2 linked regions of the Alicyclobacillus sp. SO9 genome follow. Each later gene encodes a partner of the first gene's protein in a complex. Links are inferred from orthologs where the notes say so. Each region holds a gene or a part of one and is shown on either strand. Other genes may lie near its edges. The genes, in order: smc and GI364_RS12800.

Region 1 (4,442 bases):
GGCCTTTACGCACGCATCCTATCGGAATGAACACAGGAGGTCTCATATCCAGGACAATGAACGTTTGGAGTTCCTTGGCGATGCCGTGCTCGAACTGATTGTCAGCGAGCATTTGTACAGGACATATCCGCATCTCCCAGAGGGAGAAATGACACGCTTGCGGGCTGCTATGGTCTGCGAGCCGTCCTTGGTACATTACGCTCAAAACACTGGTTTTGGCAGGTACATTCGACTCGGCAAAGGCGAAGAGCGATCAGGTGGGCGAAACCGTCCCGCGCTGCTCGCCGATGTGTTCGAAGCGTTCATCGGTGCTCTGTATCTCGATCAGGGCTTTGAGGCTGCGGAGGTATTTATTTCAGAGTCTGTCATCCCTCATTTTCACGAGGATCCCACTCTGACGGACTTTAAGACTCGACTGCAGGAGTTTGTTCAGCAGCAGTTGGGAAAAGAGTTGCGCTATACGGTCACGGAAGAGAGAGGGCCTGCTCATGCAAGAGAATTCTCCGTAGAGGTCAGCATCGGGGGAAAGGTCATGGGGGAAGGTGCAGGAAGGTCCAAGAAGGAAGCGGAACAGAGAGCTGCGTCTGTTGCATTGAGTCAGTTGCAAGGCACGTAGAGTTCAAGGGGGACGCAAGGTGTTTTTGAAACGGTTGGATATCATTGGGTTCAAGTCGTTTGCAGACAAAACCGCCATTGAGTTTTCTCCTGGTATAACGGCTGTGGTCGGCCCCAATGGAAGCGGAAAGAGCAATATTTCTGATGCGATTCGCTGGGTCCTTGGCGAACAAAGCGCTCGCAGTTTGCGGGGAAGCAAAATGGAAGATGTGATTTTTGCAGGCAGTGAAACCCGGCGTTCCATTAATTTCTGTGAAGTTTCCCTAACCCTCGATAACACGGACAGGTATCTTCCTGTCGTATATGACGAAGTGAACATTACGCGTCGTGTATACCGCAGCGGTGAGAGTGAATACAGGCTGAACAAGCAAGCGTGCAGACTGAAGGACATTACCGAACTATTTATGGACTCCGGACTTGGCCGTGAGTCCTATTCCATTATTGGACAAGGACGCATTGAAGAAATGCTCTCTACTCGTCCTGAAGACCGCCGCGGTCCGTTTGAGGATGCCGCCGGGATTGTGAAATTTAAGTTCCGAAAGCGGGAAGCCACGCGCAGGCTGGAGGAAACAGCCAACAACATTTTGCGTGTTGACGACATTGTATCAGAACTGGAGCGACAAGCGGGACCTCTCGAACAGCAAGCCGAAAGAGCCAAAACCTACAAGAAACTCCACGGCGAGTTGACGAGTCTGGATATATCGCTGCTGGTTCACGATATTGAACAGTTAAAGATACGGTGGAAACAAACCGCTGAGGATATTGCCGAGTGGAAAAGACGTCGAGAAGAAGCAGCGAAGCACTTGGCAGAACTGGAACACAGTGCATCTGTGTCAAGACAAGAACTGGACTTCAATCTGCAAGCAGCGGAATCCTTACAGCAGCAACTGATGGCATCAGTTGAGCTGCGGCAAAAAAATCAGGGGCAATTGGAACTGCTGACAGAGCGTCGAAAAAACTCCCGCCAATCACTCGAGGAGAGACGACGGCAACGGGCTGAGTTGAGTTCAGAACTGAATGAAATTGAAAACCAGATTAAGTCGGAAAAGCGCCGACTGCAGGAACTGACAGCCTCACTGGAAATCAAAACCGCTGAGCTCGAGCTTGCTGCAAATGAAGTGAATCCGGATGCACGTACTGCACTTGAGCAAGAAATTAATCAACTGAATGCTGAGTTGATTGAGATGCATCAGGAGGCCGCCAATGCTAGGAACACCATGAAGCAGGCTGAACAGTCCGCGGGGGATGAGGAGAGGCGTCGAAGGCGAGTTGTTGAGGATCTTCAGCAACGAGCACAGGAAACTGACACGTTGCACGCCAAAGTCGAAGGGCTTATCCGAGAGCAAGAGGAGAAGTCAGACGAAATGAATGCCCTTATCGGGCAGTGGCAGGCTGCAAAGGACCGTTCGGAAGAAGTCACGGGTGAAGAGTCAGAGACCGCTTCAAAGTTGGGTCGTTTACAGTCACAACTGGCGGCTCTGCGCTCTCGCGCAGAATTGTTGCAGGACCTCGAATCTGGTTACGACGGTTATGCTTTTGGAGTACGTTCGGTCTTGCAGGCAGCAGACAAGGGACGGCTTAATGGGATTCACGGTTCTCTTGCTTCACTGCTTCGCGTCGAGAAACGTTATGAGACGGCTATCGAAACCGCCCTTGGCGGCGCGTTACAGAACATTGTGGTTGACGATGAAGAGTCCGCTCGCGTCGCTATCCAAATGCTGAAACAACGACAGGCCGGACGCGCTACCTTTATGCCGCTTACCGTCATTAAGGGACGCTTCTTGAACAATGGCGACTACAACAAAGTGTCTCATCACCAAGGCTTTTTAGACATGGGCAGTGGTCTTGTTCAGACCGATTCAGCTTATCGCTCTGTCATTGAGCACCTCTTGGGAAACGTGATTGTTGCACAAACGCTGCAGTCTGCCAACGAGATTGCCAGACTGGTGAATTACCGGGTACGTATCGTTACATTAGACGGGGACGTTGTGAATCCGGGCGGAACGATGTCAGGCGGGACGCATAGTCGCAAGGGGCCTGGTTTGCTTGGACGCAACCGGGAGCGCAGTCAAGTGGAGCATGAGCTTGAGGAAGGTGGAAAAGAGCGGTCCGAGTTAGAACAAAAGCAACAACAGCTTCGGAATGAATTAGTACAGTTAAAGGCGCGTCAACGCGAGTTGGAAGAGCAGATTGGGACCTATCGCGACGCAATGGGCGACATACAGATTCGGTTGCAGGAAATGAAGACCCGTGAACACCATTCTCAGGAACTTTACGATGCCTTAGTGCTGGAACAGCAACAAATGGATGAGGGCCAGAACGTATGGCGTGATAAAATCGAGCAGGCTGCCGTGCGGTTAAAGAGTATTGAAACAGAACTGGAGAGTATTGAACAGCGTTTGTCGGAGCGCCGAGCGCAGCTAGAAGCACGAGACAAACGACTTGCTGCAGTCCAAGAAAACATGACTGCGATGCGTGTTGAAGTTGCGACGTTAACGCAGGAGAGGGACAGTGTCCACCAAAGAATTCAGGATGCTTTCCAGAGGAGAAGGCGCCTGCTTGAACGCAGCGGGGAACTGAAAAATGAAGAAAGCAGTTTGGAAGTACTCCTCACTGAAACGGAGAACGAAATTGTACGATTGGAAGAACAGAGTACGGAGTTGTCTTATGGAGTGGGCGGCATTGAAGATTCCATTGCGCAGGCAAAAATGCAGCGCAAGGAAGCTGAGGAAAAACTCCGTACAGCTGACGAACGAGTGCGCGAGCAACAGCAGACGGTGCACACTACGGAAGAACAGGTACACCGTGCCGAGGTGCAAGCGGAGCGGGCTGATGTTGAGTTAGGCCATGCGCTTCAACGAATGGGCGATCAGTTCAAAATGACTTACGAATGGGCCAAGGACAACTATCCTGCTCTAGAAAATGTAGAGACAGTGAGAAGTCATGCAGAGGGTCTGCGGCGCAACATCAATCAACTTGGAGAAGTCCAACTGGGGGCCATCGAAGAATGGGACAGGTTGTCAGAACGGCTGACCTTCCTGCGCTCTGAGCGCAGTGATTTGGAAACAGCCAGAATGCAGTTGACGCAGCTTATCGGTGAGATGGACGAGGAGATGTCGCAGCGTTTCGCTGCTACGTTCGAGCAGATTCGCACAGAGTTTCAGGTTGCATTTCGACAACTGTTTAGCGGCGGAAAGGCAGATTTACAGCTGACAGACGCAGACGACCTTCTCAATGCAGGAATTGAAGTGATTGCTCAACCTCCAGGTAAGAAACTGCAGAACTTAAACCTGATGTCTGGCGGTGAGCGCGCTCTGACCGCGATGGCATTGCTGTTTGCAATTCTCAAAATTAAGCCTGTACCCTTTGTGGTCCTGGATGAAGTGGAAGCGGCTCTTGACGAAGCAAATGTCGGTCGATTTGCACAGTATTTGCGAAGTTTCTCAGACGACTCTCAGTTTATTGTCGTGACCCACAGGCGTGGAACAATGGAAGAGGCAGATGTGCTTTATGGCGTTGCGATGCAAGAATCTGGAGTCTCGTCCCTCATTGCCGTAAAACTGAGTGAACTGGAGCCGGATACGGAAACGGCTTGACATAAAAATAGAGAACTTGAAATAGGAACTTGAAATAGGAACTTGAAATAGGAACTTGAAATAGGAGCAGTTGTCGGTTGAATGGAAGGGTGTTGTGAAGTGGGACTGTTTGACAAGTTCAAAAAGGGCCTGACAAAAAGTCGAAATGCAGTCTTTGGACGGATTGGCCAAGCCTTGTCGGGTAAAAAACTAGACGAATCATTGTTTGAAGAACTGGAAGAAGTATTGATT
Region 2 (3,301 bases), 470 kb from region 1 along the record:
GGATGCTCCATGGCTATTGCCCCCTCTTGCTCTTCCATATACGAAAAGAACGAATTGCTGCCCACATAGCGTACCCGACGCGAATTTGGAGTATACACAACTGCGACAAGTCAAACACCTCTTCAGAAAAGTCTGGCTTGACATGGATTGTAGGCAATCGCTCCAGTCGCATGTAGTGGCTCATCACTCCTACGACGTCTCCAATGATTCCGTATGCTGATCCGACTGCAAGTCCAGTACTGGGTGCGTCCCCTGTTCCAATTGTCAACTTACTTGAAAATGCTGTGATTTTCGTTTTTCTTAACGTCCATTTCCCAATAGGTGTAAAACGCCGTAACTTCCGGACCCACGTGGGCCAGTCTTTTAGAATTTTCCATGCTTCCTCCGCTGTGAAGATCCTGTGCTGTGACTTCTTTGCATTATGAACGGAGCTGTTCAAGGAGGGGCCTTCGTCAGTCATTGTCGGTTTCACGTCGGAAAAAGACTTGCGAACTGTGATGAGTCCAAACAAATAGCTAAACTTCACAAATCCGGTAAATTCACTGCCGGTCTTTGACACAGAAACTTCTATAGTCAAAGAAAGCCACAACAAAATGACAAGAATCAGGAAGACAAAAACGGCAATAAAGAACCAAAGCCACATGAAAATAACCGCCCCATCGTTATATCGGACGGTTTTACTTTTCCCGTAACACTTGTCTTATATACAAAAGCAAAGCGTCTTGACGAACGAAGTGTAGGTCACAGCAGTATGGATCACAGCAGTATGGATCACAGAGGAAACTAGTCCCGCGGCAGTTCTTCGGGCCTCACCTCGAACAGTGACAAATCTTGTGAGACCTCTTGCTCTTCCGGTAACTTCGGAAGTTCCGAAAGGCTGCGCAAGCCAAAGGTCTGTAAAAACAAATCTGTCGTACCAAACAGAACAGGTCTGCCCGGGGCCTCTTTGCGACCAACTTCTTTTATTAGTTGGCGATGTGCCAGGGTTGCGACAACTCTGTCCGATTGAACCCCCCGAATCGACTCAATATCCATCCGTGATACAGGCTGTTTATACGCTACGATGGAGAGAACTTCAAGAGCGGCAGCACTTAATTGAGTAGACGACGGCGACGCAGCTAAGCGCCGTATGTAATCCGAGTACTCGGAACGCGTCACTAACTGCCAAGTTCCTGCCAACTCGGTCACCGCAAGGCCTGATTCCCGCTGTTCATACTCTGCCTGAAGCTGTTTACAAAGCGACAAAGTCTCGTCTATGTTCAATTGTAATGCATGTGCAAGTTCCTCTGTAGTTAGACCCTCGCTGCCAACAGCAAACAAGAGAGCCTCAAGCGGGGCCGTCAGCGACATAAGCACTAGACTCCTCCTCACCCAACACAATCTCAATCTCTTCAAACAACGTCAATTGCCGACAATGGACCTGTCCATTTTTTATTAATTCGAGCAACGCCAGGAAACCGGATACCACTTCCGTACGGGTAACAGAAAAACTCAGCAGCTCGAAAAAACCACACGACCCATACCTCTGCAGTTTACGCAGTATCGACTCCATCATCTCCTCCACACTTACAACGCGGCCGGGAATCTGAGCGACTCTGTCCTGTTTCGGGATGCGACGAAGTAATTTCACAAGTGAATCAACTAAATCCCACATTGACACGCCTTCCACCCGCGTCGGCGCATCAGGCGTATACGGAGTTAAATCAAGCGGCGGCCGCGAGAATATCTGGCTTTGCGACAAACCCAGTTCTTTCAGCTGGAGTGCGCCGTGCTTGCACAATTGGTACTCAATCAGTTGTTGAACCAACAATTCCCTTGGATCAGCAACTTCTTCGTCGTCCTCCTCCTGTGCGGGCCGCGGCAGAAGCATTCTGCTTTTGATGGCCAATAAGGTAGAAGCCATGACAAGAAACTCGCTGGCAATTTCCAGAGACAGTTCTTCCATGGCACGAAGGTATTCCAAATACTGCTCTGTAACAGAAGCAATCGGAATGTCGTGTATGTCAACTTCCTGTTTTTTTATTAAGTGAAGTAACAAGTCCAATGGACCCGAGAACTTATCCAACACGACTTCATAAGCTGCAGCCACGCGCTCCTACCCGCCTTCAAAAAATCGTCTACAAACAGTCCTAGTCTAGCCTGTATCGTGCCGCCAAATTGCCTACAGAACCAGTACGACGCCAAATACCGCAGCAATAAGAGTTGTGACATACTGAAAAAGAATCATCAACAAATTGTTCAACGGCGGTATTAAAAAAAGCAGAAGTAAAATGAACGGTCCATACACGTCCAGCTTTCGATAAGCCATCTCCTGTTTATAAGGCAAAAAGTTGGACACAATTCGGGATCCGTCGAGTGGAGGAATTGGAATCAGGTTGAAGACAAACAGGATAACGTTGATGTAAGCCCCCCAGGACACGAGCCGATGTAAAAAATCTTGGATTGAACTGGTCGGTATGCTCCACTCGCGCAGAATAGTGAAGCAAATTACAGCGAGAACCAGATTAGAAAAGGGCCCTGCAAAAGCCGTCAGAATCAAACCGGTTCGCGGTCTCTTAAAGTTGCCGCCGTTGATGGGAACTGGTTTCGCCCAGCCGATGGGTGCAAACAGCATCATAATCAATCCCAGTGGATCCAAGTGGACCAGAGGGTTCAGAGTTAACCTGCCCGCCAAGCGCGGCGTTCTATCACCAAGCATGTCAGCTGTTCTGGCATGCGAATATTCGTGAATCACGAGACTGATTGGTATGACTAGTACAAAGAAGATGAACGCAGGTCCAAGTAAATTCGACAAACCGTGAACTCCTTTTACATTGGATTAAATTCCACCGCAAAAACAATCCCCATTCTCGCGAGATTTACGCACATTATAGCATAAACTTATACAACTCGACGGAAGTCAAATGACGCCAGCAGGGACCCATGGCACCTATGCTTGGGCTAGGAACGAAGCCGAAGCGGCCACGTCAGGCGTTCCCAGGGTGACAAAATCTGACTGTGACGCAATGCAGAACGGATACGAAGATTGGAAATGTGCTCGGATTTGGAGAGAATGACAAGTGTATTTTGACTGGTATAGGGAACTCCCACCGGGATCATAATGGCCGAAGGAAAGCGGTTCTTTGCCTCCTGCCACCAACGCTTCACTTGTCCATACGGCGGAACTTGAGAGATTACATTGAAACAGGCTGTGCCCGTGGCTTCAGCAAGCGCTTCATCAATCCACTGCAGCACATCAAGTTCCAGTACTGGGGAATAAATTTGAGTGCTCATGTAAGCATCGAGAAACATTAAATCAAAC

The links.
Region 2: the proteins of smc (region 1) and GI364_RS12800 are in contact, whole or in part, in a crystal structure (PDB 3ZGX), measured with the Bacillus subtilis proteins. The link is inferred for Alicyclobacillus sp. SO9 from one-to-one orthologs.

Annotation. Positions count from the first base shown.
Region 1 is NZ_CP066339.1:2,291,777-2,296,218, forward strand. The notes cover bases 286-4,411. They hold smc (chromosome segregation protein SMC), read left to right. Parts: upstream 286-635; coding sequence 636-4,211; downstream 4,212-4,411. Other genes in these bases: rnc (ribonuclease III), read left to right, coding at 286-616; ftsY (signal recognition particle-docking protein FtsY), read left to right, coding at 4,311-4,411. Also shown: more of rnc, read left to right, coding at 1-285; more of ftsY, read left to right, coding at 4,412-4,442. UniProt on the Bacillus subtilis protein: Required for chromosome condensation and partitioning.
Region 2 is NZ_CP066339.1:2,765,329-2,768,629, forward strand. Bases 209-3,193 are described here. They hold GI364_RS12800 (segregation and condensation protein A), read right to left. Parts: upstream 2,090-3,193; coding sequence 1,328-2,089; downstream 209-1,327. Other genes in these bases: GI364_RS12790 (DUF2953 domain-containing protein), read right to left, coding at 209-643; scpB (SMC-Scp complex subunit ScpB), read right to left, coding at 784-1,350; GI364_RS12805 (site-2 protease family protein), read right to left, coding at 2,162-2,794; GI364_RS12810 (spermidine synthase), read right to left, coding at 2,941-3,193. In the rest of the region: ytfJ (GerW family sporulation protein), read right to left, coding at 1-11; more of GI364_RS12790, read right to left, coding at 14-208; more of GI364_RS12810, read right to left, coding at 3,194-3,301. UniProt on the Bacillus subtilis protein: Participates in chromosomal partition during cell division. May act via the formation of a condensin-like complex containing Smc and ScpB that pull DNA away from mid-cell into both cell halves.